DNA from 3 places in the Colwellia sp. MEBiC06753 genome. Region 2 is predicted to be linked to each of the others. Evidence: predicted binding sites of a transcription regulator. Region 2 holds the regulator's gene; each other region holds the start of a gene.
The links. Region 2 encodes FliA, which starts transcription of late flagellar genes. Its sites were predicted from a motif close to CTAAAGNTNNNNNNNNNNNNGCCGATA; they were not measured.
Positions count from the first base shown of each region.

Region 1: ACOB82_RS03225 (VC2046/SO_2500 family protein) is a predicted target of FliA. The motif match lies at 7,342-7,368, and genes of this name have one in related genera.
Region 3: pomA (flagellar motor protein PomA) is a predicted target of FliA. The motif match lies at 2,439-2,465, and genes of this name have one in related genera.

Region 1 is NZ_JBQMTM010000003.1:8,336-18,568, forward strand. Features, by position in the region: gene pta (phosphate acetyltransferase) at 1-80, opposite strand, end outside; gene ACOB82_RS03190 (acetate kinase) at 103-1,302, opposite strand; gene yfbV (terminus macrodomain insulation protein YfbV) at 1,460-1,885, shown strand; gene rlmA (23S rRNA (guanine(745)-N(1))-methyltransferase) at 1,948-2,802, opposite strand; gene xthA (exodeoxyribonuclease III) at 2,774-3,580, opposite strand; gene ACOB82_RS03210 (MFS transporter) at 3,581-4,861, opposite strand; gene ACOB82_RS03215 (winged helix-turn-helix domain-containing protein) at 5,138-5,854, shown strand; gene ACOB82_RS03220 (HAMP domain-containing sensor histidine kinase) at 5,981-7,285, shown strand; gene ACOB82_RS03225 (VC2046/SO_2500 family protein) at 7,405-7,947, shown strand; gene ACOB82_RS03230 (hypothetical protein) at 8,146-8,985, shown strand; gene ACOB82_RS03235 (YchJ family protein) at 9,124-9,594, opposite strand; gene ACOB82_RS03240 (hypothetical protein) at 9,628-10,068, opposite strand.
Region 2 is NZ_JBQMTM010000013.1:34,901-45,133, forward strand. Features, by position in the region: gene ACOB82_RS11185 (chemotaxis protein CheW) at 1-504, opposite strand, end outside; gene ACOB82_RS11190 (ParA family protein) at 538-1,314, opposite strand; gene ACOB82_RS11195 (flagellar motor protein MotB) at 1,327-2,295, opposite strand; gene ACOB82_RS11200 (flagellar motor protein) at 2,292-3,038, opposite strand; gene ACOB82_RS11205 (protein-glutamate methylesterase/protein-glutamine glutaminase) at 3,031-4,170, opposite strand; gene ACOB82_RS11210 (chemotaxis protein CheA) at 4,197-6,308, opposite strand; gene ACOB82_RS11215 (protein phosphatase CheZ) at 6,323-7,066, opposite strand; gene cheY (chemotaxis response regulator CheY) at 7,091-7,474, opposite strand; gene ACOB82_RS11225 (RNA polymerase sigma factor FliA) at 7,521-8,240, opposite strand; gene ACOB82_RS11230 (MinD/ParA family protein) at 8,258-9,100, opposite strand; gene flhF (flagellar biosynthesis protein FlhF) at 9,117-10,233, opposite strand, start outside.
Region 3 is NZ_JBQMTM010000005.1:155,625-165,857, reverse strand. Features, by position in the region: gene thiI (tRNA uracil 4-sulfurtransferase ThiI) at 1-209, opposite strand, end outside; gene ACOB82_RS06270 (hypothetical protein) at 265-564, opposite strand; gene ACOB82_RS06265 (flagellar motor protein MotB) at 612-1,571, opposite strand; gene pomA (flagellar motor protein PomA) at 1,584-2,348, opposite strand; gene ACOB82_RS06255 (exodeoxyribonuclease VII small subunit) at 2,568-2,807, shown strand; gene ispA ((2E,6E)-farnesyl diphosphate synthase) at 2,815-3,705, shown strand; gene dxs (1-deoxy-D-xylulose-5-phosphate synthase) at 3,713-5,578, shown strand; gene ACOB82_RS06240 (hypothetical protein) at 5,726-6,274, opposite strand; gene ACOB82_RS06235 (hypothetical protein) at 6,338-6,613, opposite strand; gene ACOB82_RS06230 (methyl-accepting chemotaxis protein) at 7,010-9,034, opposite strand; gene ribBA (bifunctional 3,4-dihydroxy-2-butanone-4-phosphate synthase/GTP cyclohydrolase II) at 9,288-10,233, opposite strand, start outside.

The sequences.
Region 1 (10,233 bases), on a different contig from region 2:
CAGGCGTGAACTAAGCCCAGTACGACACTACTTAAACCAACGCCAAAGCCAACTGGTACTAACATTACTTGATGAGACATATATTATCCTTATGAAATCCTGTTAACAGCCTTGAGTAACTGCATAGGTTTGCTTGGCTATAACCCATTCTTCATTGGTTGGAATAACTAATATTGCTGGTGAGGTTTTAGCAGCAATATTTAACGATTTACCAAAACGAGCCTGTTGATTCTTTTGATCGTCAATAGCAAGATTAAGCAAAGATAAATGCTCAATAATTTGTGCTCTAAGGTAATCAGAATTTTCGCCAATACCGCCAGTAAATACCACACCAGTTAATTGCGTTAAACTAGCTGCCATTGCAGCAATTGCTTTAGCAATACTTAAACAAAAAACATCTAGAGCCAATTGCGCATCTTGATTATTATCTTCTAACGCGGCTTGCTCTAATGTCCGGCAATCGTTACTGATCCCCGATACACCTAATAAGCCACTTTGGTTATTTAATAATTTCTCCACTGCTTCAACCGGATAATCAAGGTGGTTGATTAAGTGAAAAATAATACCTGGGTCAATATCGCCACAGCGCGTTCCCATGGCAACGCCCGCTAATGGCGTAAAGCCCATGCTGGTATCTACACTTTTTCCTTGAGCAACAGCGGCAACACTGCAGCCGTTACCTAAATGTACGGTAATAAATTGTGTTTGCTCAATTGGTAAATTAACCATAGCGGCGGCTTGCTGGCTAACAAAGTAATGACTGGTGCCATGGAAGCCGTATTTTCTGATGCCTTGTTGCTGGTAAAGTGCTTTATCAATGGGGTAGGTAAAAGCGACTTTGGGCATGGTTTGATGAAATGCCGTATCAAACACTGCGACCTGAGGCAATTGTTTAAACGCTTTGCTGGCAGCGTTAATACCAATAATATTAGCGGGATTATGAAGGGGCGCTATGCTGCATAATTCCTCTAAAACTAATAATACTTGTTGGTTTATTAAAGTTGGCGCCTGATATTTCTCGCCACCGTGCACGACTCTATGACCAATCGCGAATATAGACGATCTTAAGCCAATTTCATCTAAAAACGGCAATAGCTGATCAAAAGCTTGTTGGTGTTGGTAGGGCGGCTTAATGGCTAATTTGGTTTTGTTGTCTTGAAAATTAAAGGTGATGGTTGCTTGCTCTGTGCCTAAGCACTGCGCAATTCCAGTTAGGCTAGTGTGCTTACGTTCAGTATTAATTAGCGCAAACTTAAGTGACGAACTGCCACAGTTTATTACCAGTATGTTCTTATCAGTCATTTGGGTTACAGCTTGTACAAATAGTAACTACAATATAACCAACAAATAGTGGAATTTCTTTGTTTAAGCGCAAAAATATTGTTGAATTTTATTAACTTAAAAATAGTTTACAGTTTGATACTGTTTTTTTTGCAAACAGTAGTTTACATTTAACTTTATGAAACTAAGTGTTATCGCCCTGATCAAGTTGGGATATAAGTACCTTCAGTTGTGGCCTAATCGCGCTGAATTATCTCAATACTTTCAAGAATATAGTACGGTACAATTTGCTCGTTTGGTGATTAATTGGTCGCCAGGCTTAGCATTATTTTCATTTCTTATTGCTTATGGTCTGCAAGCGGATGCGGGTATCACCACGGGGTTGTTCTATTTTATCTTTTTAGTCTCACTACCTGTCCAAGCGTTAGTAATATTAGGTGTGCAGGCAGATAAAGTGTTGCCACCATCTTTGGCTGCTTGGTATAAAGAAGGAGTTGCTCGTTATAAGCAGCAAGGTGGGGAGATTAAATTATCGCTGCATAAACCGCGCTATTTAGATTTGGCCAAGCTACTCAATATGACTTATCAATCAGCTCTCAAATAGCAGGGATTAGTGAGTAGGTTACAAGTATCAACCATCAAATTAAAAAACAAAAAATGCAGCATTTAGCTGCATTTTTTATATAGCCTAATTAGGAAATCTGCCTGACACTTAAAGTTTGTTTGCTGTGCTAACCAGTGTTTCACTTGTTCTGTGGCTTTAAATGCAAATGGTGTCATTGATAGCAAATTCAGTAAGTCTTGACCGGTAGTTATCGTCATTACATAACTTAAGTGATGTTCATCAACCAATTTAAGGTGTTGAATTGGTTGGCGCGTTTCATCGTGAGCTAAAGCATTATCGTAAATTTTTTGCTTGAGCTCGATTAAATGGTTTTGTGCAGGGGTTACGGTTAACAAATAGCCGCCGCTTTTTAGCACTCGGCTGAATTCATCTTCCAAAATTGGCGCATAAACTGAAAATAGCCAATCAAATGTTTGATCAGCAAATGCCAGTTTAGAAAGTGTACCGACACTAAAGTGGCAGTTTTTATATTTCTTGCCTGCTTTTTTTATAGCTTCTTTGGCAATATCAACGCCATAGACTTGGTTGCTAGCAAATTTATGTTGATGAGTGTAATAACCTTCGCCACAACCGGCGTCTAATACCGTGTAGTGCTCTTGGTTATGTTTACCCTCAATATATTGTTGGTAACGAGCAACAATAAAATCGACTAATGGTTGATAGTAGCCTTGCTCTAAAAATGCGCGTCTGGCATTAACCATGGCTTTATTATCGCCAGGATTTTTTGAATGTTTAAACTGTACTGGCAGTAAATTAACATAATTTTCTTTGGCTAGATCAAAGGGATGATTGTCCTGACAGCGAAAAATATTCGCTGTCAATACCAAAGGGTTCTGGCAAATTGGGCAAGAGTAATGCGGTAACATACTAGTTAAACGTTGACCAAATAGGTGCATGATCAGACGGTTTTTCTATGGCGCGAAGCTCGTAATCAATGTCAGACTCAATACATTTAGTTGCCATCGATTCCGTCGCTAAGACGACATCAATTCTTAGACCGCGATTATCATCAAAGCCACGCGAGCGATAATCAAACCACGAATATTTTTCAGGTAAATCTGGGTGTAATTCTCTAAAAGTATCTTTAAAGCCCCAGTTCATTAGTGTAGCTAACCATTCACGCTCTTCCGGTTGGAAACTACACTTACCAGTTTTTAACCAGCGTTTGCGGTTAACTTCACCAATACCTATGTCTAAATCAATTGGTGAGATATTGATATCGCCCATGATCACAATATTTTCATCAGGCTGGTGATGATCATTTAAATATTGCATTAAATCTTTATAGAACTGGCGTTTATACGGGAACTTTGTTTCGTGAGCAATATTATCGCCTTGAGGAAAATAGCCATTGAGTACTGTCACTTTTTCGCCATTGGCATTGGTTGTTTCCATCATAATCATACGGCGTTGGGCATCTTCATTATCAGTAGGGAAGCCTTTCATTACTTTATCAGCAGGCTGTTTACATAACATGGCAACACCATAATGGGCTTTCTGACCATGGAAATATACTTGATAACCCATTGCTTCTACATCGGCAAGCGGGAATGCTTCATCGTGCACTTTGATTTCTTGTAAGCCAATAATATCTGGTTGGTGTTTAGTGATCAGTGCTTGTAACTGATGCAATCTAGCTCTTAAGCCATTTATATTAAAAGAGATAATTTTCATTTATTGTTCTTGCTCGCTTGAGATAGGGGACAGTTCGGGCGTTAGTTTATCATCGCTTGGTGATGAATTTAAAACTTGTTTAAACGCTAAAGTACTTAATAACACTAATAGACCGCCAAAAATAATGGCGCCGTAGGTATCAATTAACGCAATTAAGCTGCCTAAAATAGCCATAACAACATTCGACAGCGAGAATGTAGCTGTTAGTAATCCCATCAGTTGTCCTTGCCCGATATTATTAAAACGATCAGAGATATAAACCGGAACAAAGCCATTGTACAGCGCGATGGTTACGCCAATCACTCCGTAGAAAACCCACAATAAATTAGCGCTAAATAAGTTGTGCACTAACAAACTTACGCTAAGTAATGATAGTCCGACTAAAGCGCCTTTATTAATCCCGATCATCAATTTAACTTGGGTAACTCCGAATACGCTGGTTATTATCATACAAATAGTGAGTACCGCGGTAATAAAGCCAATATCTGGGCTGGTAAATTGGTATTTTTCTGCAAGTAATAGTGGGTAAAATTCATAAAACGCATTTAGCCCAAGCGTCGCTAAAAAATAGATGATAAATAACTGACGGATTGCCGGCTGCTTTAATAAAGCAAACGAATTGCCTTGTTTAAATAAATGTCGAAATTGTTGTTTAGGTTGCTTGCTTGATAGTTGCCTTTGTGGTGGCAGCTTTTGTGAGGGAAGTAATAACGTAACCAGGATAATCGAGATCACAGTAATAATTGCAGCAATATAGAATACTATGGCTAAGCCAAATGGCTGTAATAGCCCGCCAGCAAGTGGACCAATTAACCAACCAGCATAACCGGTGGCATTAATTAAGCTAAAGGTTCTGGTTTTATCCAATGTTGGTGATAAATCTGCGGCAATGGCTTTGGCAATACTAATATTGCCTTCACAGATGCCGGTAATAAATCGGGTTAGCACAAACACTAAATATTGTTCATTGATAATTGACCAAGCCGAGCCCCAATAACCTAAAGCACTGATGAATAAAGAAATGGATAAGCTTGTTTTGCGTCCCCAATGATCTGACGCAGCACCAATTACCGAACTACCAATAAGTACTCCTAAAGGGTATGCAGCCAGAACAAAACCTAATAATAATTTCGGATTTAGCGAAGCAAATGTAGTTAAAGGGTTAATTTCATTAATAAACATCGGCGCTAAAATTGGATATGGCAGTGCCATGCCAATACAACTAAGCAGCACCACTATCATAGCTGCGGACAGTGACTTTCTTGCTTGGGCAATATGCATGATGGGGGAACCGTAAATATTTAAATGGATGAATCTGCTATTTGTAACAGAGTGTTAATTTCGCGTAACAGCTTGTAGTAACAGTTGTTATATTTTTGTAACTTAACTAAGCTAACCATCGAAAGGTAATCGAAAAGCAAATTTACGAAAATCGCGCGCCATTACAGCAAATATCACTTTGTAAGGCAAAGTAAAATCTTTGTGACTTTACTCGGTTTAACGTGAAGTTAATTGTCACAGTTTAAATGAAAAACTGTTTTATGATTGGAGTGAGAAATGTCAGAAAATAAGTCATCCGTTAAAAAAATCTTATTGGTAGAAGATGATCGCCAATTATCGGAATTGGTTTGTGATTTTTTGTCGGCGGAAGGTTTCCATGTCAAACAAGAGTTTCGTGGCGATACAGTAGCAAAGCGCGTAGATAGCTTTACCCCTGATTTAATTATTTTAGACGTTATGCTACCAGGGAAAGATGGTTTCGCGATTTGTCGAGATTTAAGACCAACATTTAAAGGGCCAATTTTGATGCTAACCGCCAAGGGGACTGATTTTGATCAAGTACTTGGTTTAGAGATTGGCGCTGATGATTATGTTATCAAGCCAGTCGAGCCAAGAGTGTTATTAGCTCGGGTTAATGCATTACTACGTCGTGGTGATTTACCTAAATCTTCCGCTGAAAAGTCAGAGCTAGCTATAGGCCAGTTAATGATTAAGCGTGGGTCACGACAAGTGACGTTAAAGGACGAAAACATTGAATTGACCAGCCAAGAATTTGATTTACTGTGGTTATTGGCTAGTCGTGCAGGTGAAGTACAAAATCGCGATTACATCTACAAAGCGGTCGTGGGTCGAGAATATGACGGTTTAGACCGAAGTGTTGATGTTAGAATTTCTAGGCTTAGAAAAAAGCTGCACGATAGTAATGATACGCCATTTCGTATCAAAACGATTTGGGGGCAAGGCTATTTATTTGTGCCAGATGCTTGGGAATAATTGTAATTAACTCAGCACATTTAACTCAGTACACGTAACTCAGCACATTATCGGCTAAGTTTGCTAAACTAAATTAAGCACTTAGCCGATTTTTATTCCTGTCGCTATTCTAATAACTGGTCTCCTATGAAATCCATCATTAAAGTCAGCCGCTCATTTCTTAGTTTATATTTCTTTATTATCTTATTATTTATTTTTGCGTCTTGGCTAGTTGATGAATTTTGGCGAGGATACCTTCAAGAGGATGTTGAGTCTTATACAGGGTATAAAGTGATGTTACAGGCGATTGAGGATTACGTAGAACGTCAACCTCAAGACCAGTGGCAGGAGATTGTTGCCAGCGCAGCGAAGCGTTACGACATTCCTTTAATATTAGTTAATGAAGATAAACACACCTATTCAGTCTCGCATTATGGTAACGAAGTATTAGTTGAAGGTAATACATATATTCACTACGACGATGATGCGGTAGAAATCCACCATATATTCGATAGTGCCAAAGCAAAAGTAATTTTAGGGCCAACTAAATTACCGACACGCCCTCGTGTTGAGGCTGCTGTTCGGGTGGTGTTATTAATGCTGCTTGCTTTAATTATTTTATGTTGGTTATGGCCAATAGCTCGCGATCTCGATAGGTTACGCAGCGCTACCGATAAGTTTGGTAAAGGTGACTTTAACGTTAGGGTACCAGAAGCGCGTTCAGCATTGGTATCAAGCCTAGTATCTGGTTTCAATGGTATGGCGGACAGAATCAAGCGCTTAATTGAGGCTCACAAGGAATTAACTAACGCGGTGTCACATGAGTTACGTACGCCAATGGCACGTAGTAAATTCGCTTTGCAAATGTTATCTAGCGTCAAAGATGAACAAAAGCGTGAAAAGTACCTTAACCAAGTCAATGGTGATATTCGAGAATTAGAAGCCTTAGTTAATGAGTTACTTGAATATGCGACGCTTGATAGTGATACCCCAGATTTAGACACTAAAACCCAGAATGCCAATGCCTTGATTACTCATCAGGTTGGCTTATTTGAGCAGGTTGGTTTATCCCTAAAAACTAACTTACCAGAAGATCCCGTAAACATTGTAGGTGATCGTCGCTACTTAGAACGCGCTATTAGTAACTTAATTACTAACGCCATTAAATACGGTGGTGGGAAAGTTGAAATTACCTTAACGTCTAATCGCCAATATTGCGAAATTTCTATAGAAGATAATGGCAATGGCATTGCAGATGAATTAAAAGAAACAATTTTTGATGCTTTCTCGCGTGGAGAACAAAGTCGTAATAAAGAAACCGGAGGCTTTGGCCTAGGGTTAGCGATTGTCAAACGTATAGTAAATTGGCATAACGGAGAAATTTTTATTCGAGATAGTAAACTGGGGGGCGCCTGTTTTGTGTTAATGCTGCCGCTAGCAAAGGTTGATTAAAAAACTAGCGTAGGTAGCTAGCGTAAAAACAGAAGATAAAAAATTTAAAAATAACCGTAAAGCCAACTAACTTTTTGCCGATAACTAAATTGTAAGTAGTAAATTATCGGCGTAATTCCTTGTTAAATAAAAGTCCAGTTAGAGAAAGTCAATTACTGAGCCATGAATTGCAACTTGATGAGTCGCTTAATACAAGCATTCATCAAGCGCGACGGGCGGATTTTTCATTGTTACTGGCAATGCTAACAGACGATGTATCTGCCCACAGTCAGTTTCAACTTCCTAAAACTGTAGACGATGAAATCACTGTTGATGATGCAAAACTACGACGCTTATTTGATTTACCACATCCTCAAGCGCTTGCATTAAATGAACTAAAAGACATCGATCAATTTAATCAGGCAGAACAAATTGCTTCTGGTTTAATGACAGCCATTAAGTTAAATGACGCGCTTACGCCTAAACCATTGTCATTTAGAAATGATAAAACCCACATCGATAGCAATGTAATGGCCAACACCAGCATTCATTGTCAATACCGAGCAGAAACTGGTGCGCAGCAAACAGAGCGCCAACCAATGAATGCTAATGAATGGCTTAAAGCAATTCATGACGGCTTAGTTTCAAATCAAGTAGCGCAAAACACACCACTGGTTGCATAAATTATTGTCAGTTCCAATTAAGCCGTTGCATCTATGCCATCATTTTAATAAAAATTGATTACGCGTTACTAATTTGTAGTAATAAATTTCATTAAAACATTTAAATTTATTAACTAATCCAAATACTTATTGACGAGTTGAGTTCAACACGCTCTAATGAAAAAAGTTGAATTTATTTTCAAACGGAGCACGTTGATAATGAAGTCTTGGTCGTTATTGATATTATTAGTAGCGGTAAAAGTTAATGCTCAGTTAAGCGATGGCAGCACTTTATTTACCTTATATCAATCTTCCGCTGAAGAAGAAGGGTTATCTACTGAGTCAATTATTTTTGACCTTATTAAGGAATCTCTTCAAGGCATTCAATTTAGCCAAGTACATGCAGGTGTAGCTAGAAGCTTAAAAGCATTAGAAAGCGAAGCCAATGTCTGTATTCGCAACGTCGTGAAAAACCCAGAACGTGAATCTGTACTTTATTTTTCCTACCCGCAAACTATCTTTTTAGGTTTAAAAGCTTATTTTAGTCCCGGAGCTTATAAACGGTTAGCAATAGATGATGGTAAGCCCATTGATATTGGCAACTTCGTTACCAAACATAATCTAATTTTGGGGGTAGATCGCGATCGCTCTTACGGAGAATTTATTGATAACGAAATTGCCGCGATTCCGGCTAAAAATAAATTTGTTAAATCGGGTAAAGAAAATGAATCGCAAATGGCTAAAATGTTATTGACCAACCGTATTGATGTCTGGTTGGAATATCAAAGTGTGATGTCATTCAACCACAATCAGTATGCGCAAAATTTGCCGTTGCATGCATTGCCGTTGATTGGTGTTGACCAATATATTACCGGACACTTAGCGTGTAAAAAATCACCAGCGTCATTATTACTAATTAAGCAAATTAATCATCGCCTGATCGAGTTATACTCAGATCCACGATTTTATCAGGCTCATGTACAATTTATTGCCAGTGATTTAACAACGGTGTTTGATCAAGCATTTAAGCATGCGCTTGAACCATTAAAAGGCAAGTAAAAGCTAATTAGTAGCCAAGTAACGCCAATCTCAACAATTTACTACACTTTTTAATCTTTAATTAGCTAGGGCGTTACCAAAACTAATTCAATAATAGTTGTCGGCTTTAGAACTCAGACAACTAAAATATTTTGTACATTAGCGATTGTTACCACAACACTTTTTATACTTTTTACCGCTATGGCAAGGGCAAGGATCATTACTGGTTAGACTAGTGATTTTTTCGTGGGTAATAATAGTACCGTCGACGTAGCGCCATTGATTCTTTTCTTGAGTAAAATTTGAACGTTCTCGCATTTCAATAAGCTGGTGGTTGTTTAAATAAAATGCAGAAAACTCAATGGTGGCAGGAGTTGAATTTGAATTGGCTTGATGAATGATTAATTCAATCCATTGATTTTCTTCTGCCCAAGCTTGAATGTCTGCCAATGAATGAGCTGATTGTTGACTACTATGATAGGTGGCCAAAATATATTCTGCTTTATTTAATGCATAAGCCGTAAACCTTGAGCGCATTAACGCTTCCGGGGAGTGTGCATGCTGTTGTTGCTCTATAATTGGTAAACAACACATCTCTAACGCAATATTTGAGCAACATGGGCATTTCATTTTTTGATATTCACTTTGGATTTAATACGGCTGTTAGTGTAACTTTTTTGTTTGATTTAATAAAACACAATGGGTTTTTCCTAATGCAGCACACTGCTCAATATGATTGATTTGTTGCGCATCTAATTGTGCATTACAAAGTACTAAAGCTGCACAGTTTCCTTTCAATAACGTTTTTTCAATATTAGCCTGTTCTACATTTACTTTATTAGCATGTACCCAAAGCATTTTCGCGCCTTTAGATAGCGGATTGTCATGGATAAGCTGCTGAGTATGCTTATCTGAACTTATCACCAACACCCATTTATTACTTTCTTGGTAGCGGTGGCTTAAGTTAATAATGGCACGTTGGATATCATCAGTATTTTCTACTGTTTGTTTATCTAGCCATTGGCGTAATTGGTAATCATTTAATTCAATGCTTTCTAATCTATTGATTTTATTGGAATTGCTCTTAATGTTGTAAACGTTCATATTTAACCCTTATCAATACTGTATGGATGTACAGTATATTGATAAATTTAATAAATCAAGCACTTTGTGAAGAAAATTTACACAATTTAAAAATTCAACTAATTTGTTTAAACCTCGTGATTTGAATAAATACCTGTTCTAAGCACCTTGGCACTTTAATCCTGT
Region 2 (10,233 bases):
TTGCTGATCACATTTCTCAGGCATTACCCATAATGCCGTGTCTACCACATTAATTTTTTCTTCACGATACAGCATCACGCCTTTAAACCAATCGGGCTTGCCCATTAATGCATTAATATGATCAACATTATGAATACCGCCAAGTTCGATAAGTGGCACAGCAATGGTTAAGCCCGCAACATCAAAGAACATCGCTTGAAAGCGCCCTTGACGATAATCTTTTTGCTTAACTTCAAATGCCTGCTGACTTTTATGTGTGGTTATTTCTAACGGCTCGGCTTCTACTGTTGGCGGTGCCACTACTGGGGCTACAGGCGTAGTTTTTTGTTTAACTTCTACTTTCGCTTTAGCTTTAGCTTTAGTTGTAACAACCTTTTCTTCGACCGGTAATATTGTCGTCGGTTTAACCGTTTCTAGTAGGCGTTCTAGATTTTTTTGTTCAGGCTCTTTATGCGATACTACTTCTTCATCTTCGGTTAATAATTCCGAAAGATAAGATCTCATTACCTTTTGACTAGCTGCTAATGACTTTGCCATTTACTTCTTCACCGATGATAATTTCAACAAATGTTTCAATAAGCTTTTATAAGCATATACCCCTCTTGAGGCTCCTGCATAATCTGAAGGGACTTTTTGTGAAACACTGGCATTTCTAAAATTCGTATCGATTGGAATAACACCTGGCCAAACTTTTTCACCGTAAATTTCTTGTAGCTTTTGATATGCCATTAAAGAAGCTTTGGTACGCTTATCAAACATAGTTGGTACGATAGTATAAGTGAAAGGCTTTTCTTGCTCACCTTGCATGATTTCCATGGTTTTCATCATGCGATCCAAGCCTTTTAATGCAAGAAACTCAGTTTGCACCGGCACAATAATACGATCAGAGGCTGCCAATGCATTAACCATTAACACCCCTAATACCGGCGGGCAATCCATCAACACAAAGTCGTAATCACCTTCGAGTTTTTGCATGGCTTTTTTGAGCACTAAGCCCATACCACCTTTACTACCTAATGAGCGATCAAGCGTTGCCAAGCCCATAGTGGCGGGCAATATATCAATATTTTTATACTGAGTTGGACAAAGGCTTTGTTCGATTTGCTCTTTAGTTGAAACTTGAACAAAGAGATCATAAACACTTAGCTCTAAATCTTCAGACTCTATACCGAAGTAGTAGCTAAGTGAGGCATGTGGATCGGTATCAACCAATAACACACGGTAGCCTTGCTCTGCCAGCAAGCCACCTAAAGTAATGGTCGATGTCGTTTTACCAACACCGCCCTTTTGATTTGCAACCGTCCAAACGACCAATAGATCACCTAATTAATTTGATTTGTTATTATCGTCTTCATCTCTGGTGGTAATTCTAATGCCACCATTATCAAGCCTAATTATCTTAATTTTATTATCTTCTTTATCAGAATCAACTACTTCGTTAATAGTTTCTACATCTTTAACACTAATAGTTGCCGCATCGATTAATTGCGCTTTGTCTAAACCATACTTAGAAATGGCAATAACCACTTTACGATTTTGTGCACGACCATCTTCAGTTGAGTTATCGGCACTCGGATAATATTGTCCATAGCCTTCTATTGCCATTCGTGCTGGATTAATTCCGAGCTCTTCTAACAACCGCAAAATTGCAGTTGCCCTAAACACAGACAACTCCCAGTTGGAAGAAAATATTTCGTTATTAATTGGTTGATTATCAGTATAGCCTCTAACTCGTAAGTAGTTAGTGACATCTGCTAACACATCTTTGATCACCGATAAAATAGCCTGAGCAGATGATGTTGGAGATGATGAACCGCTGGGGAATAGTAAACCACTATTAAGTTCTATTTCTAACCACTCGCCATCAATTTGTAATTGAGCATAACCAGACTCAACCAAGTCATACAGCGCAGTGTGCAACTCTTGCTCTAGCGAAGATAAATTAGTACCAACTTCGTTGTCAGCCACATTTGACAGTACAGGTTCTCCATCAGTTAACTCATGTCCTGCATCATCTAAAATACCATCGCCATATAAGCGCTTATTAGTTTTGCTTGAGTTAACCGGCAAAATATCTTCACCGTGACCACGGTTTTTAGGCTTTTCTTTATCAGCTTGAAACACACGACCTATTGATTCTGTAACCGTTTCAAACGGCTTTTCATTCACCATAGCCATTGCATAAAGCACTACAAATAAGGCAAATAGTAGCGTCATATAATCAGCGTAAGAAACTAGCCAACGATGAACATCGTCATGTTCGACACTATGGCGTTTAATTCTTACACGGCTCATTGTTCTAGCCTGAATGCAGAAAGTCTATTTTCAATCGCGTGAGGGTTTTCACCTTGTGATATAGCAATAAGCCCTTGCGCCATCATTTCACGATACATGGTTTGTTGATGGATAATACCACGCAACTTATTAGCAACAGGAATGTAAATTAAGTTTGCAAAACCAACACCATAGATTGTCGCGACAAATGCCGTAGCAATACCTTGCCCTAATAAGTCAGGATCAGTTAAATTACCAAGCGCCTGAATAAGGCCAAGTACCGCGCCTAATATACCAATGGTTGGGCTATAGCCGCCCATAGATTCAAATATTTTTGCCGAACGCAAACCGTGTTCGCGATAAAGTTCGATATCAAGTTCAAGTGACGAAATTAATTGTTCTGTTTCAATACCATCAGCTAAATAATTTAACGCTTTATTGGTAAACTTATCTTCAACATCAATAGCAATGTTTTCTAAGACTAAATAACCTGACTCTCGCGACTTATTCGCCCATTCAACGATATCATCAATACCTTTAACTAAATCAAATTGTGGCGGTTGGAACACCCACTTTAATAAAGACATGGCATGAGTAAACTGTGCAGTAGATGACTGCAACATAACCGCACCTACGGTGCCACCAAAAACTATGATAAATGCTGGAAGTTCGAATAAGGCGGCGATGGCACCACCTTCAATACTAAAACCTAAATAAATCGCGAAAAATGCAAGAATAAGTCCAGCTAAACTGAGCTTATCCATTGCCAATTTCCTTTATGATGGTCGCTGCAACTTCATCAAGTGGCAACGATAATTCTGAAATACCGGCAACAGCAACGGCTTGAGGCATACCATAAACAACACAACTTGCCTCATCTTGTGCCCAAATAGTAGCACCTTTATTTTTTAACATACGAGAACCTTCCCTTCCATCGGCCCCCATACCTGTCAATATAATCCCCAAAACATCACCGGAAAATACTTTAGCTGCTGAGCCAAAACTTATATCTACACTTGGTTTATAAGCAACTCTTGCTGAGTCGTCTTCTCTAACCCTAAGTTTTGAAGCATTTTCTGTACCATCAATCATCATCTGCATACCGCCCGGTGCTAAATAAGCCACACCTGACTGTAAACGATCACCATCTTTTGCTTCCTTGACAGAAATTTGACACAGCGAATCTAACCTACTGGCAAATGCTGCAGTAAATGCTGCGGGCATATGCTGAATCATAACGATAGGTAAGGGAAAATTTTTGGGTAGCTGGGTTAATATTTTTTGTAATGCAACCGGGCCTCCTGTCGAAGTACCTATTGCTAACAGTTTATATTTTTTGCCCGAACTTTTTCTAAGTTTACTAGCCCCTAGACTTGCAGATGAAGTCGAAACCTGTGGCTTTGCCAATTCAGTTCGCTTAAATAAGGGTGCTGCCGGTATACTGGTAGCTTTTGGCGTGCTTGGTCTTTTTTTAATAAAACCTCGACGAACTGAGCTACTTTTTCTTGCAAGCTCAAGTACGCGATTTCTTAGTAAGCTCCCCGCATCTTCACTGTTTTTTGCTATTTCATTAAACTTTTTCGGTAAAAAGTCTAGTGCCCCAGCATCGAGTGCTTCAAAAGTTGCTTTAGCACCTTCATGGGTTAGGGAGGAAAACATTAAAATTGCGGTTGGCGTATTTTCCATAATCGCTTTAACCGCTTCAATGCCATTGAGCACTGGCATTTCAATATCCATAGTAATGACATCAGGACGTAACTCAGCTGCTTTCTCAACTGCTTCCTTGCCGTTTACCGCGACATCAATTACTTCAATGTTTGAGTCTTGGTTTAAGATGTCACTGACTCTGCGTCTAAAAAAGCTAGAGTCATCGACGACCAATACTTTATAAGCCATTTACTGTCTCTTAAGTTGGCGTAAAGTTACTTACGTAATTTTCTATATACGTCAGATTTTTTGGCGTAAAACTTCAACATACTTGGTACATCTAGGATAAGCGCTATACCGCCATCACTGGTAATCGTTGCCCCAGCCATGCCTGGCGTACCATGTAATAGTCGATCAAGTGGCTTAATAACGACTTCTTCTTGTCCAATCAAGCTATCTACAACAAAGCCCACTTGTTGGCTACCAAGCTGTACTATCACGACATGACCTTTATCGCGTGGCGCTTGACCACCACCTTTGAGTAGCCATTGATCCAGATAGAATAGTGGAATGGCTTTTTCACGAACAATTATTGTTAGCTGACCATCAACAACATTTGTGTTGGTAAGGTCTAAATGGAATATTTCGTTAACGCCAGCTAATGGCAAGGCAAATATTTGTTCGCCAACTACCACCATTAAGGTCGGTAAGATTGCTAGCGTTAATGGCACCTTAATTTCAAGCACCGTTCCAACACCTAATTCAGAGTCGATATTAACCGTACCATTTAGTTGGGTAATTTTCGTTTTAACAACGTCCATCCCGACACCACGACCGGAAACTTCTGAAATTTCAGTTTTGGTTGAAAAACCTGGCGCAAATATTAAGTTAAATGCTTCTTTTTCAGGCATTCTTGCTGCAGCTTCGGCATCTAAAACACCGCGGTCTATTGCAATACTCTTTAATTTTTCAGCATTCATACCGGCACCATCATCACGAATGGTTAACAGGATATGATCACCTTCTTGTGATGCTGATAGCACCACAGTACCTTCTCTGGGCTTACCATTTGCTTGGCGAACATCTGGTTCTTCAATACCGTGATCCACCGAGTTTCTAACCAAGTGAACCAGTGGATCGGCCAATGCTTCTACTAAGTTTTTATCGAGATCGGTTTCTTCACCTTCTAGTATTAACTTAATTTCTTTGTTCAAGCTTCTTGCTAAGTCGCGAACTACTCGAGGGAAACGACCAAACACTTTCTTGATTGGTTGCATGCGAGTTTTCATGACTGCCCCTTGAAGGTCGGTAGTTACCGCATCTAGGTTAGTAATGGCTTTACTTAGTTCTTCATCTTCTTTTGTTAGACCAAGGCTGGTTAATCGGTTACGTACAAGTACGAGTTCACCAACCATGTTCATAATTTGATCTAGGCGTTTAGTATCAACACGAACCGTAGTTTCAGCTTGAGGAGCAGACTGAGCAGCCGGCTTTTTATCTTTAGCTGGCGCTTTTGCTGGTGCCGCAGCTGCGGGTTTTGCAGCTGGCTGTGATGAAGGTGTTGGTTTAGCTTCTGGTTTAGCGACAGGTTCCGGTGACATCGGTTTATTTGCTGCAGGTGTTGGCGTTGTACTTTTTGACGGCGCTTTTCCTTTACCATGCAATTCATCTAGAAGCGCTTCAAATTCATTATCATCAATTTCATCAGAAGCGGTTGAGCTGGCACTATTGGCTGTAGTTGATGAGAAAGCCCCTTGGCCATGCAGTTCATCTAAAAGTGACTCAAATTCATCATCGGTAATTTCATCACTATTTGATGCTTCACTGCCTGTGTTTACTTCACTAGGGCCCTTATTGGCGCCATGGAGCTCGTCTAGCAGCGCTTCAAATTCATCTTCTGTCATCTCTTCTGAGTCACCATCACTCGACTCACTGATAACTTCTGGTTCGGGTTCTGGCTCGGGCTCCGGAGTTGATGCACTAGCACTCTCAGCGCCTTCAGGTACACTTAACCTGTGTAACTCAGCCAGCAACTCTGGTGGTGCAGGGTCTGCTTGTTCACGGTTTTGTACCGCTGCAAACATGACATTGATTTCATCAAGTGCTTGTAAGATAACATCCATTAACTCTGGTGTTACCGAACGCTGGCCATTTCTTAAAATATCAAAAACATTCTCAGCACCATGACAACAGTCAACCAATTCGGTTAATGACAAAAAGCCAGCGCCGCCTTTGACGGTATGGAAACCTCTAAAGATTGCATTTAATAAATCGGCATTATCAGGATCGTTCTCTAACTCGACTAATTGTTCAGACAAGGCTTCTAAGATTTCACCCGCCTCAATCAAAAAATCCTGTAGAATTTCTTCATCCGCTTCAAAGGACATGCACCAAACTCCTGCTAAAACCCTAAACTCGACAATAAGTCATCAACATCATCTTGGTTGGCAACCACATCATCGCGTTCTTCAGTATTGACAATTGGCCCTTCTACTAGATTTTCACCAGTTTTCAGGGTTGCTTTTTGTTTTTGTTCATTTTCCGACAAGCCAAACGCTGTCAGCATATTAATTAAGCTATCTTCAACTTCGATAACAAGATCAATAACTTTGCGAATAACCTGCCCAGTTAAATCTTGGAAATCTTGCGCCATTAATACATCCGTCATTAACGCATGCATATGCTCAGTTTCTGTTGAAGTAGTTTTCAGTAATTTATCAATATCAATGCATAATTCCTTAAACTCACCAAGCTTAAGGTCATTGTGCATTAACTTATTCCAAAGCGGGTCTACCGCCTTAACTTGTTGCTGGATAGTATCGACAACCGGAAATATTGACTCTACCGCGTCCATTGTTTTATTAGCCGCATCTTCGGTGCGAGTAATTACATAAGTTAGACGTTCTTTTGCGTCAGGAATATCAGCGTTTGCCAAATCATTAATTCTAGAATCCAATTGAAAATTCATCATAGAATCATGTAATTGACGTGTAAGCTTCCCTATTTCTGCAAATAGTTCTGAATTTATAGGGCTTTGAATTTCTGAAAGCAGCTTATCAGCTTCACTTTGCTGTTCATTTTCCAGAAACTCAACCAATTGCTTGGCTTGCTCTAACGTGATATTTCCGCCAGATACTTTAGTCATACCATTCCCTCGCGAGCAGAGTGCTTACCCTAATCGTTCAAAAATTTTATCTAGCTTTTCTTTCAACGTTGCAGCAGTGAAAGGCTTAACGATGTAACCATTTACCCCTGCTTGCGCAGCCATAACGATTTGTTCTTTCTTCGCTTCTGCTGTAATTAACAATACCGGAATATGTGCTAACTTTTCATCTGCGCGAATGGCTTTTAATAAATCGATACCTTGCATGCCTGGCATGTTCCAGTCAGTCACCACAAAGTCAAAGTCACCACCTTGAAGCATAGGTAAGGCTGTACTACCGTCATCAGCTTCTTGAATATTAGTAAAGCCTAAATCGCGTAATAAGTTTTTAACAATTCGTCTCATTGTTGAAAAGTCATCAACAACTAGCACTTTCATATTTTTATCCAAGGCACCCTCCGGTGAATTATCTTAATAAGTTTACAAACTATTTTACTTAACTTTGCCAAGATTGCATACGAGCTTTTAAACGATGCATAGCTTGACTGTGTATTTGACTGACTCTAGACTCACTAACGTCTAAAACTTCACCAATTTCTTTCAAATTAAGCTCTTCGTCATAATAGAGTGACAGTACTAAAGCTTCTCGCTCAGGTAAAGTCGAAATACACTCTGACAGTCTTTTTTTAAATGTAACTTGTTCAATTGTATGATACGGGTCATCGCTTTCATAGCCGTCTTCATATGTGATGACATCATCACTAACGCCTAAGTCTTCGATACCGATGATTTTACCCGAACTGACATCGTTTAGGATATGATGGTATTCATTTAATGAAATATCAAGTTTTTCAGCTACTTCTGCATCGGTAACATCTCTGCCATATTTAGCTTCTAATGCCTTGATTGCATCACTGATCATTCGACTATTTTTATGAACCGAGCGTGGGGTCCAGTCACCTTTTCGAATTTCATCCAGCATAGCACCGCGAATACGAATGCCTGCAAAGGTTTCAAAACTGGCGCCTTTAGCGTTATCAAAATTGCTAGCAGCTTCTAGCAATCCTATCATGCCCGACTGAATCAGGTCATCAACAATGACACTTGCCGGTAATCGTGACAAAAGATGGTAAGCGATACGCTTAACAAGAACCGTATATTCTTGTATTAACGTCGACTTATCTTGATAGCTAGTATAAGCATTGGCTTTAACCACTTAAGCTCCGTACCCAGTTATTTATCTAGAAGTTGCTCGATAAAAAATTCTAAATGGCCTGATGGCACATTAGGTATTGGCCACTGGTTAACTTTGGTTGCTAACTCAGTGAACGCTTTAGCCGCTGGAGATTCAGGGAACGCTTCTACAATGGCCTGTTGTTTACGAACTGATTTTCGAATGTTTTCATCAAACGGCACAATAGCCACTAGCTCAATTGCCACATCTAGAAAACGATCGGTTACTTTGGTTAGTTTAGCAAATAATTGCTGTCCTTCTTTGATGCTACGCACCATATTGGCAACTACTTTAAATTTAAATACGCCATGGTCACGGCTTAACAATTTCATCAATGCGTAACAATCGGTAATAGAAGTAGGTTCATCACACACCACTAACATAACGTTTTGCGCTGCACGAGAAAAGCTTAATACCATGTCAGAAATGCCGGCGGCAGTATCAACAATCAACACATCAAAGTCGGTTTGCATATCACTAAAAGCGCGAATCAAGCCGGCATGCTCTGATGGCGTTAAATCAACCATAGATTGAGTACCAGAAGTAGCAGGAATAATTTTAATCCCACATGGTCCTTCAATAATAATGTCATCTAATTCGCAATCGCCACTGAGCACATGAGAAATATTCTTTTGAACACGTAAGCCCAGCATTACGTCGACATTAGCAAGACCTAAGTCGGCATCTAAAACCAGTACTTTCTTTCCTTGTTTAGCTAGCGCTATAGCGGTATTTAACGAAACGTTCGTTTTACCTACCCCACCTTTGCCGCCAGAAACTGCGATTACTTTGACTTGTTTTAAATCTTGCATTTTTCTTAAGCCGCTCGCTTGGTCTATCATCTACAACTTCTCATGGTTAACCAAAAGCAGCCGATGCTATTGGTTGTTTATTAGCAACAAAATTGAATTTCATTGCTGATTTGTTTGCTATTTTCTCTGCAAGACTAACCAATTTTTCAGCATTTGCAACTTTAATATCTTCCGGTACGCGTTGACCGTCTGTTAGATAACCAATTGGCAATGCATTTTGAATTGAAGTAGAGATAATTTCGCCCATACTTAGCCCTTCATCCAGCTTAGTAAAGATACATCCACACAATGGCACTTTCTTAAAGCGCTCGACATTTTCTTGCATTACAGCTTGTTGAGTATTAGCGGCTAATACTAAATAATTGCGAATGCGTAGGCGAGAATTTGACACTAATGCCGATAAGTTTTCAGCAAGGCGCATATCTCGTTGTCCCATGCCTGCGGTATCAATTAATACTAATTTTTTGTTGCTGTATTGTTGTAGCAGTGCTTCTAATACTTGGGCATCTTTCGCTAGCTTGACCGAGCAACCAATAATTTTGCCGTAGGTCTCGAGTTGCTCAAACCCACCGATGCGGTAAGTATCAGTTGATATTAACAACAACTCATCTGCCCCATGAATTTGGGCAAAGCGTGCAGCAAGCTTGGCCAATGTTGTCGTTTTCCCTACTCCAGTAGGGCCGACAAGCGACACAACACCACCACGGTGAATAATATCATTATTGGTCGTGTTAATTTGACTAGTTAACAACTGCAACGCACTGTTCCAGCTTTGCTCATCGGATAAATGATTGGGGACAAAACCCGCTACTTGATCGGCTAACTGCTCATTAATTCCCATCGCAACTAGCTTATCAATTAGCATTGCGCGGCTTGGGTCTTTTTGCGCCATATCTTGCCACATCAAACCAGATACCTGATGTTCTAGCAATTGGCGAATAGAGGCCATTTCCGCTTTCATTTGATTAAAATCATCCATGCTGACGACACTACTATTGCCAGAAATATTTGCTTTTGTGGTATTACCAGCAAATGTCTGATGGGCAGAGGTTTGGTTGGCGAAACTTGGGCTGGCAAATTCATCACCATTATTAGCTACTTGCTCACTATGTTGAGTATATTGCTCTTGCTGACCTTGGTTTTGCTGTCCTTGATTTTGCTGT
Region 3 (10,233 bases), on a different contig from region 2:
TTTAGGGTGTCGATTAACGCCAGACGGTTTTGTTCGGTATTATTTTTCGTGTTAACCTCAATGCTGTCCCAGTTAACCTGCGTTGTAACCATTTCATCAACACGTCGAAGTACATTCTTAATATTCGACTCTAATATTTTGGTAAAACGCTTTCTTACAGGGCGACTTTTGATCGCAATTTCAGCCTGTAACTTGACGATAAATTTCATTAAAACTGCCTAACTAGCGGTGATGGGTAAATAAATGGCGCGCATTATACCTGAATTAAAGCTGTTCATAAAATATAAAATCCCAATAAAAAAGAGCGACTAAACGCCGCTCTTTTTTAATGGAATAAACCCTAGGGTCTGTTGAACGTTGTTTGTTTTTTCTGCAACAGGCTATTTTGATAATAGCAAAGCAGCATGAGTGAAGTTTGGTTATTCCAAATGAGCGAATGCTAATGCCGCTAGTATTAAAAATAGTCATTGCCCGAAGGGCTGAGGCAAAAATGACGTTACTCTTCGTTAAAAGCTCATCGTTGAGCTCACTAAACTTCAGAGTTTTTGCCTTGATTACCGTCATTTTATCACTCAGCATAAATTTCAAACAAAGATCAACAGACCCTACATTTAATTGCCAGAAGGTTCACTTAACGAAATTGGATCTGTGACCTTAGATTTACCCTGGTTAATCGAAATTTCAACACGTCGATTACGGCGTCGATTAAGTGCATTAGTATTGGGCACCAATGGTCTAGTATCGGCATGCCCGACAACTAACAACCTTGTTGGGTCAAAATTAGGCACTTTTACTAACTCATGGGCAATGGCTACTGCACGTTGACTCGATAAATCCCAGTTTGAACGAAACAGCTCAGAATGTATCGCTTGGTTATCAGTATTTCCTGACACCATAATTTCACCAGGAACCGTGTTAAGTAATTCGCCTATTTCACGAATTATTGGTTTAAATTTAGGTTGTAAAAATGCCGAACCTGATGGGAACGAGCCATTTTCACGAATTCTGATGGTAATTTGCTGACCCAACGCTTCAAGTTCAATGGCACCATCTTGAATTTGTTGCTCCATTTGCTCAGCAATTTTCTTCACTAGTTCATTAACTTGCTCTTGCTGAGCTTGCTCTAGTTGCTCTTGTGCCTGCTCTATTTGCTGCTGCGACATTTGGGTGTCAGTACTTTGTGACTGACCACCGCGCTCGGTACCTCGCTGCTCTTGGCGACCACCAGCCGAGGTTTCATCACCCGCTTGGAATTCCAGCATTTGCTGAGTCATTTCCATGGTTTGCTGCTGAATGACTTCAATCGGCGTTGGCTCAGGTTTACCAGGTCGAAACTCTTGAGCAATAATGCTGGTACCTTTTGGTATATCTTTAACTTCAATTTTATTTTGTACACCAAAAGCAAATTTCATCGAGCCAGCTATTTGTTTGAATTTAAGCACATCCATTTCTGAAAACGATAACAGCAATACAAAGAAACACATTAATAGCGACATCAGATCAGCAAATGTCCCCATCCATGACGGTAAACCTGGTGGTGGACATTTACACTCTGGAGGAGGATTCGCCATTGCTAACTCCTTTTACTCTTCAGTGGTATTAACAGTGCGCTTACCTTCGGCAAGGTAATTCTTCAATAAACCTTCAATCACTCGTGGATTTTGGCCGTCTTGAATACCCAGTACCGCATCGAGAATAAGTTCTTGATTAAGTTTTTCTTCTGCTAAACGTAACTTCAATTTATTGGCAATTGGAATGGCTATTACGTTGGCTAGAAAAGCACCATATAGCGTAGTTAATAGCGCAACCGCCATTGCAGGGCCAATCGCCTTAGGATCGTCCATATTTGATAACATCGCCACTAAACCGATTAAGGTACCGATCATGCCCATCGCTGGAGCGACTTCAGCAAGCGCGCCAAGCATACCAATTCCGGTTTCATGACGCTCAGTCGTTAACGCAATATCTTTTTGCAAAGTGCCACGCACCACATCGGCATCGTGACCGTCAACCAGCATATCAACCCCCTTTTGCATAAAGGCATTTGATATTTCTGCTTCTTCCAGTGCTAAAAAACCACCTTTACGCGCAGCGTCTGCCATTTCAACTGACTTTTCAATTAACTCTTCAGGCTTTTCTATTTTGAACATAAAAGCCTTGCCGATGATTTTTCCAATAGAGAAAAATTGGCCAAGGTTATAGTTTGACAGGACCACGAAAATTGAACCACAAAATACAATCAAAATAGACTGAGTATCGACAAACATTGAGATATCGCCACCTAGCACCATTGCCATTACGACGAAGCCTACAGCTCCCAATATCCCAAGTAGCGTAGCTAAATCCACAAACTGCCTCCTAAATTAGTGTCTTTAACGACTAAAACATCTTTGATAATACATTATCAATTTATTATTCGCGAATAGTAATAAAGATATTATCGCCCGTCACGTCAATAACTTAACTAAATTTCCGCATTTTCTGTTGATTGAGATTAATTGACCTTAGCTGGCTGCTCATGTACCTTTGCGCCTAATTAGCAAAACACCTAAAGATTGTTTATTCCCATGGCCAAAAAGAAAGTTGAAAATTTAAGTTTTGAAGAGGCTATTGCCGAACTAGATACCATCGTCCAACAACTTGAACAAGGTGAACTAAGTTTAGAAAGTTCGATGGAAATTTTTGAGCGTGGGCTTAAGTTAAGCCAGTTAAGCCAGCAAAAGCTGCAAAGTGCTGAGCAAAAAATTAAAATGTTAGTTCAACAAAATGGCCAACAGACCTTAGCTGACTTTGATCTAGAAGAGTAAGACTGCTGTGAGTTCATTAGCAAATTTAGCCGAATTACAAACCCGTGTTAATCAATTATTAAGTGCAAAACTCGATAGTCTAGAAGTTAACGATCAAAAGCTACTTGATGCCATGCGTTATGGCTTATTAATTGGTGGCAAACGTATGCGTCCATATCTCGCTTACCTTACGGGTGAAACCCTTGGTGCTAACATTGCCGACATAGACCCAATTGCCTGTGCACTTGAATGTATTCACGCGTATTCACTATTACACGATGATTTGCCTGCAATGGACGACGACGACTTACGTCGCGGCCAGCCAACTTGTCACAAAGCATTTGATGAAGCGACCGCAATCTTAGCTGGCGATAGCTTACAAACCTTAGCTTTTGATTTTCTGGCAAACAGCCCGCTCAGTGCAGCTATTGATGTTAAGCGCATACAACTGATCCAACAATTAGTCACTGCGTCGGGCTACGCTGGCATGTGTGGTGGACAGGCGCTAGATCTAAGCGCAACCGGAAAAACAGTAGATATTAACCAACTTGAACAATTACACCGACTAAAAACTGGCGCCTTGTTACAAGCATCTGTATTAATGGCGGCTGAATGCGCGGTTAATGTCACTGTCGAAGAAAAACGAGCGCTGGCAGATTATGCCAAATTAATTGGCCTTGCGTATCAAGTACAGGACGACATTATCGACATAACGTCTTCAGAAGAAGAATTAGGTAAACCTAAAGGTTCCGATCTTCAAGCCAACAAAAGTACCTACCCTGCTTTGCTTGGCTTAGATGGTGCAAAACAAAAAGCCGAAGACTTATATCAAGAATCACTTCAAGCTTTAGCCCGTTTGCCCTACAATACGCAGAATTTAGCTGATTTTGCGACTTTTATAGTCCACCGTACGCACTAATAATATTATGACGATAAACCTTGCTGACTACCCGTTACTATCAAAAATTGATACGCCTGATGACTTACGCCTACTTAAAAAAGAGCAATTACCTCAAGTCAGTGATGAATTAAGAGCTTACTTACTCAATTCGGTTAGTAAAAGTAGTGGTCACTTCGCTTCAGGTCTTGGCACTATTGAATTAACGGTTGCTTTGCATTACGTATATAACACCCCTGTTGATCATTTAATTTGGGATGTTGGTCACCAAGCTTATCCACATAAAATACTAACCGGCCGTCGCGATCAACTGCACACCATTAGACAAAAAGACGGGTTACACCCGTTCCCATGGCGTGAAGAAAGTGAATACGACGTGTTAAGCGTTGGCCATTCAAGTACTTCTATTTCTGCTGCGCTAGGGTTAGCCGTTGCCGCTGAAAAAAATGGCACAGGTGAAAAAGTTGTCGCCGTAATTGGCGATGGTGCCATGACTGCTGGCATGGCATTTGAAGCTTTAAACCACGCTGGCGATATTCATAAAGATATGCTCGTTATCTTAAATGATAACGAAATGTCGATATCGGAAAATGTTGGCGCACTAAATAATCACTTAGCAAAACTACTATCAGGTAGTTTCTACACTGGGTTTAGAGAAGGTAGTAAACGCTTACTTAATAATTTACCACCAATCAAAGAACTGGCTAGCCGCGCCGAAGAGCACCTTAAAGGCATGGTAGTACCGAGCACATTTTTTGAAGAGCTCGGCTTTAACTATATTGGACCAATTGACGGTCATGACGTTAACGGCTTGGTGGACACTATTCGCAATATGCGCAACCTTAAAGGCCCACAAATACTGCATATTGCCACCAAAAAAGGCAAAGGTTATGAAGCTGCCGAGCAAGATCCAATTAAATATCATGCCGTGCCAAAATTTAACCCAGCAGACACGTCACTGCCGAAAAGTCAGCCAAGCGCACCTAGCTATTCGCAAATTTTTGGCGACTGGCTATGCAAAATGGCAGAAAAAGACAGCAAACTGATGGCGATAACGCCTGCAATGCGCGAAGGCTCGGGCATGGTAGAGTTTAGCCAACGCTTTCCTGAGCAATACTTTGATGTTGCTATTGCTGAGCAACACGCTGTTACATATGCCGCAGGCTTAGCGATTGGCGGACAAAATGCCGTAGTCGCAATTTATTCAAGTTTCTTACAGCGCGGCTATGATCAACTGATCCACGATGTTGCTATTCAAAACTTACCGGTTTTATTTGCCATCGATCGCGCAGGCATTGTTGGTGCTGATGGACCTACTCACCAAGGCGCGTTTGATTTAAGCTTTATGCGCTGCATTCCAAACATGGTAATTATGACACCATCTGATGAGCGTGAGTGCCAGCTTATGTTAACCACAGGTCACTTGCATCAAGGGCCTGCAGCTGTGCGCTACCCAAGAGGCAATGGCATAGGTGTAGCGTTACCTGAATTGCACGAAACCATAGAAATAGGCAAAGGATTAGTGAAACGCCAAGGTGAAAAAATAGCGATATTAAATTTTGGCACTATGTTGGGTGAGTCAGAAAAAGCTGCAGCAGCGTTAAACGCCAGCCTGGTCGATATGCGTTTTGTTAAACCGCTGGATGAAACCTTAATTCAAGAGATGGCTGAAAGTCACGAATTGATTGTAACGATTGAAGACAACGCCATTGCAGGCGGTGCCGGTTCTGCTGTAAATGAGTTTATTCTTAGTCAAGGGCTAGCAGTAAAAGTACTCAATATTGGTTTACCTGACAGCTTTATTAAACACGGTACTCAACAAGAAATTCATCACGAACTAGGGTTAGATTACGAAGGTATTATTGGCAAAATTAATCAATTTATTGCCTTATAGTTTTTCTTTTTCCTACTAAAACTTGTCATCAGCCACTAAAAATCCTATTTGCCAATAGGGCTTTTAGTGGCTGGTTAATTATTAACGCTAAACCTTTTATTGAACGACTCTCCCCTTTGTTTTTTTGTGTGCTTTACTCCGGCATATTTATTCAGGAATGTAAGAGCGCTGTAATATTTCCTGTAACCGTCCATCTTGTCGAAACCGATTAAGGAGCTCATTAAATTTTTCAATAAATTGAGCATGTTGTTTATAGCAAACAATTGAGTCGCCTACTTTAAGCGGTGTGAACTCTTTAGAAAACGGGTACGGTTGCTCAACACTCAGTTCATCGTAAGCAAATAAAATATCGGGGTAAAAACCGAAAATATGATCAACCCTTTTTGATTGCAGCAACTTAATATTTTCTACTTCACTGCTAACTTCAAGTACCGAGCCAGCTTTATCAAGAATAGCAAGTAGCGGTTCACTAAGTGGAATGCCGCGAACATAACTGACTTTATCGGTATTATCGATATCATCGACAGAATGAGCGACTTGCTCATCAGTTAATGCGACAACTTTAACTAATGCCTGATTAAAATCATTGCTGTCAACAAGGTCTTGTTCGGTAATTGATAACGCAGAAAACTGATTTAATTCACTTGCATTAAATGACTCCATGCCAGGTGAATAACAGGCTACCTTTTTATGCATAAACTTCAATTTAGCGCGCTTCATCGGTAACGTGACAATGCGGTAATCGTTATCGAGCCCTGCCTAAACCAGTACTTGCTCAATTAATTGGTAATAAACACCTTTAGTTTTTCCATCACCTTTGAGAAATAATCCGCTAAGTTCTGCTGCGGCTATAGTGAACTTCTGCGGAGCTTGAGCTTTGGCTTGAGCTTGAGCTTGAGCTTGAGCTTGAGTAGCGCACATTAAAACTAACGCCAATAACACAATAAACGCTAATACATGCCAAAGTGCCGACAACACCGAGCTAACATAAGTTGTGGCAGTTTGACGAAATGATACAGAACCGTTAGCGAGCATAAAAATAAACAAGATATTGAAATTATTGAACTACTGTACAAATACTAACTGATATTTTGGTTCTAGCAATAATTACATGTAAAAACAAACCATGCACACAAATTGACAACAAGGTATGAACAAACATTTAACATGAGCGTTAAATAACAATTAGGTTGTCGTTATTTTAAAATACAACCGACAATGCGAAGGTTATTAATTAACTAGCGAGATATTGCTGGATACATTTGCTAGATACATTGCTAGGTATATAACTAGATAGGCAGTAAGTTCGAAAAATCACCTCAAATATACTTAAAGTTACCTTGGCTAGGCATAAGTAGCTGTATTGCCCATATAGTTAACAGCCGAAATATGCCAAGCTAAGGATAATCAAATTTTAATGTAGCGTATCAACTAAGCCACTTTAAATGCATCAATTGCTCGCTCTAACTGCTTAGCCAATTGCGCAACTTCATTACTATAATTTAACGTAACACTGGATTTTTCGCTGCTGTGCTGACTCATTTCAGACACCAGCGCAATACTTTGGTTTATGTCACCACTAAGCTGATTTTGCTGATTCGCCGCAGAGGATATATCTCCGCTCATTAAGTGCATTTTTTCAATTGCTTGGCTGATGGTTTCCAGCGTTTCTAATAACAACTCAGTATCAGTTTGACATCGTCTAGCGCCACTCTTCCCTTGCTCTATTTCAGTAACAACCGCACCGGTTTGAGACTGTAATGACTGGATCATGGTATTTATTTCTGCCGTTGATTCTTGAGTGCGGCTTGCTAGCATTCTCACTTCATCTGCAACCACAGAAAAACCTCGGCCAGCCTCCCCTGCTCGCGCAGCTTCTATTGCCGCATTAAGCGCTAATAAATTGGTTTGATCAGCAATACTTTGAATGGTTTCCAATATGCTGCTGATATTAGTGGCTTCTTGATTAAGTGTTGTAATACGATCTGCTGTTTCATCTAACAAATGACTTAAATCACTAATTTGACTGGCAGTGCTGTTGGCACGCTGCTCCAACTCGCTACTACGTGCTAATGCCTCAGTCATTTGTTGCTCGGCATCAGTTGATTTAGCCAAGACATCATCAGCATTTTGATTCAGCGCCTGAGTAATGTCGGTAACATTTGCAACGGTTTGTTGCTGAGAATCTAACGAGATTGCGACCGATTGCAGTTCTTCTTCTGAGCGTGACGCCGCGTGATTAAGCGCCGTTGAATTCTGACCAATTTCATTAATTAAGGTTTTTAGGCTAGCGACCACCGCATTGATATTACTGGATAGTTGTCCATATTCATCATTACTGTTATCAACCAAGGTTTTGGTTAAATCCCCTTTAGCAATAGAATCAAGCACTTGGTTTATGCGCGCCAGCGGCCTTAACATAGTTCTAATGGTAATAAACGCGATAAACACGCTGACAATAATTATCACAACTAAAATCACTGACGTGAGTATTTTACCGTTATCGACATTATTAAATACGTCTCGTTGAAGCTCGGTAAGGTTTTTATCAACCTGTTTAGCTAAACTATCAATACTGGCAATAACTTGATTAATTTGCGTTTCTGACTGGTTAAGGGCATTAAGCAATTGCTGTTTATTTTCCAACTGAGTCACTTTTACCGAAAAGACGCTGCCGTCACCATTTATAAGCTGTTTCGCTTGGTTATATTCACTAACAAATTGCTCTATGACGCCATCAGTATCATAATCTTCACCCAAGCGTACAAGGTAGTTTAATAGGTTTTCGACATTTGATGTTCCTTGTTCAATCAATAATTGATTGTCACCAACTTCGGCCAAGTCAGCAATAACCAGAACGCCCTTTATCGCTTCGGTTAAACTAAGTAAGTAGCCTTCTGTTTGCGCAGCAGTACCGGCAATCAGATCAACTTTTTGTTGATTATCAGGATCTTCGATATAACTTAAATCAATCAGCAATGCGCCAGCTTCATCTAAATGATTATTAAGCGCTGTATTAACCTCTTTGAGCTTAATATTGTTTTCAAGCAATTTACGTTTAAACACATACATTTGTTCAACTGTTGCCTTAAACGCGCTATGTTCTTGTTCAAACTGTTTTAATTGTTTGCTAGTAGCAGCATCAAGTTCAAGTTGCATCAAACCTTGCTTATATTGAGTAATGAGCTCCCCTTGCTCAGCAAAAGCTTGTTGTTGTGCTGCTAGCTGCTCTTCACTTGTGGCACCATCAATTTGTGAAGCCTGTTTAGCTTGCTTTAACAACGCAATATGAATAGCATTGCTTTGTTTCTGGATTGGAACTGCTACTTCATCAACCTGTGCTGTGGCTCGCTCTATATCAACTAAAATACCAATAGAGCTTACGCTAGCAAAAATTAGCAATAACAGAATGACAGCAAAACCAAGCACAATTTTATGTGCAATTTTTACATTCATGTGAACACCTACTTCTTTTTTTATCTGGCTTATTTTTATTATGGACGTGAACTAAAGGTTGCACGTTTATATTTTTTACTTATCAGACCAGCTTATTAAATCAGTGTTTCGCCTCAATTCAAACATAAATTTAACAATCAATTAAACTTTGTCTCGTTCAGTAACATTTCAATTGTTGTTAAAAATACAAGGCGAAAAAAAACCACCTAACGGTGGTTTTTTTCGATTGGTTTAGTGAACGCTGCGCTATGCGTTATTCAGCAATATATTCAACAACTTCCAAACCAAAACCAGATAATGAATGGTACTTAGTTTGCGAGCTTAATAAGCGCATTTTTCCCACACCTAAATTCGCTAAAATTTGTGAACCAACGCCAACGTTTCTAGAGCCAATATGACGTTTAACTTCTTTAACCGTTTCACCTGCATCTAGCTTGGCATATTTCTCTACTTGCCCAATCAAGCTATCAGGTGATTCATGCTTGCCAAGCAACACCAGCACACCGCCTTCATCTGCAATGCGCTCTAGCGCTTTACCAATTGGCCATTTGTTAATGCTATCACGTTGGCTAAACAACAAGTCTCTAAAGGTATTTTCTAAGTGAACGCGCACTAAGGTTGGTGTTTCTGGTGAGATATCACCTTTGGTTAAGGCAAAATGCGCTTGGCCGTCAATGGTGTCTTTAAATACGGTTAAGTCAAATTCGCCAAATGCCGTTGGTAATTTACACTGTGAAATGCGCTCAATAGTAGTTTCATTGGCGTTACGGTATTCAATTAAATCGGCAATGGTGCCCATTTTCACGCCATGCTTTTCAGCAATAACTTCTAAATCAGGGCGACGGGCCATAGTGCCGTCTTCATTTAAAATTTCAACAATAACCGCCGCAGGCTCTAAACCTGCTAAACGCGCTAAATCAACGCCAGCTTCCGTATGTCCTGCGCGATTTAATACGCCCCCGTCTTTAGCGATTAATGGAAAAATATGACCAGGCTGGACAATTGAATTAGCATCAGCGGTTTTACTGACAGCCGCTAAAATGGTTGTTGCGCGATCCGCAGCAGAAATACCGGTAGTCACGCCCTCTGCAGCTTCAATAGACACAGTAAAGTTAGTGGTAAATTGCGCATCATTTTTGTCCACCATTAATGGCAACTTTAATAATTCACAACGCTGGCGAGACATAGGTAAACAAATT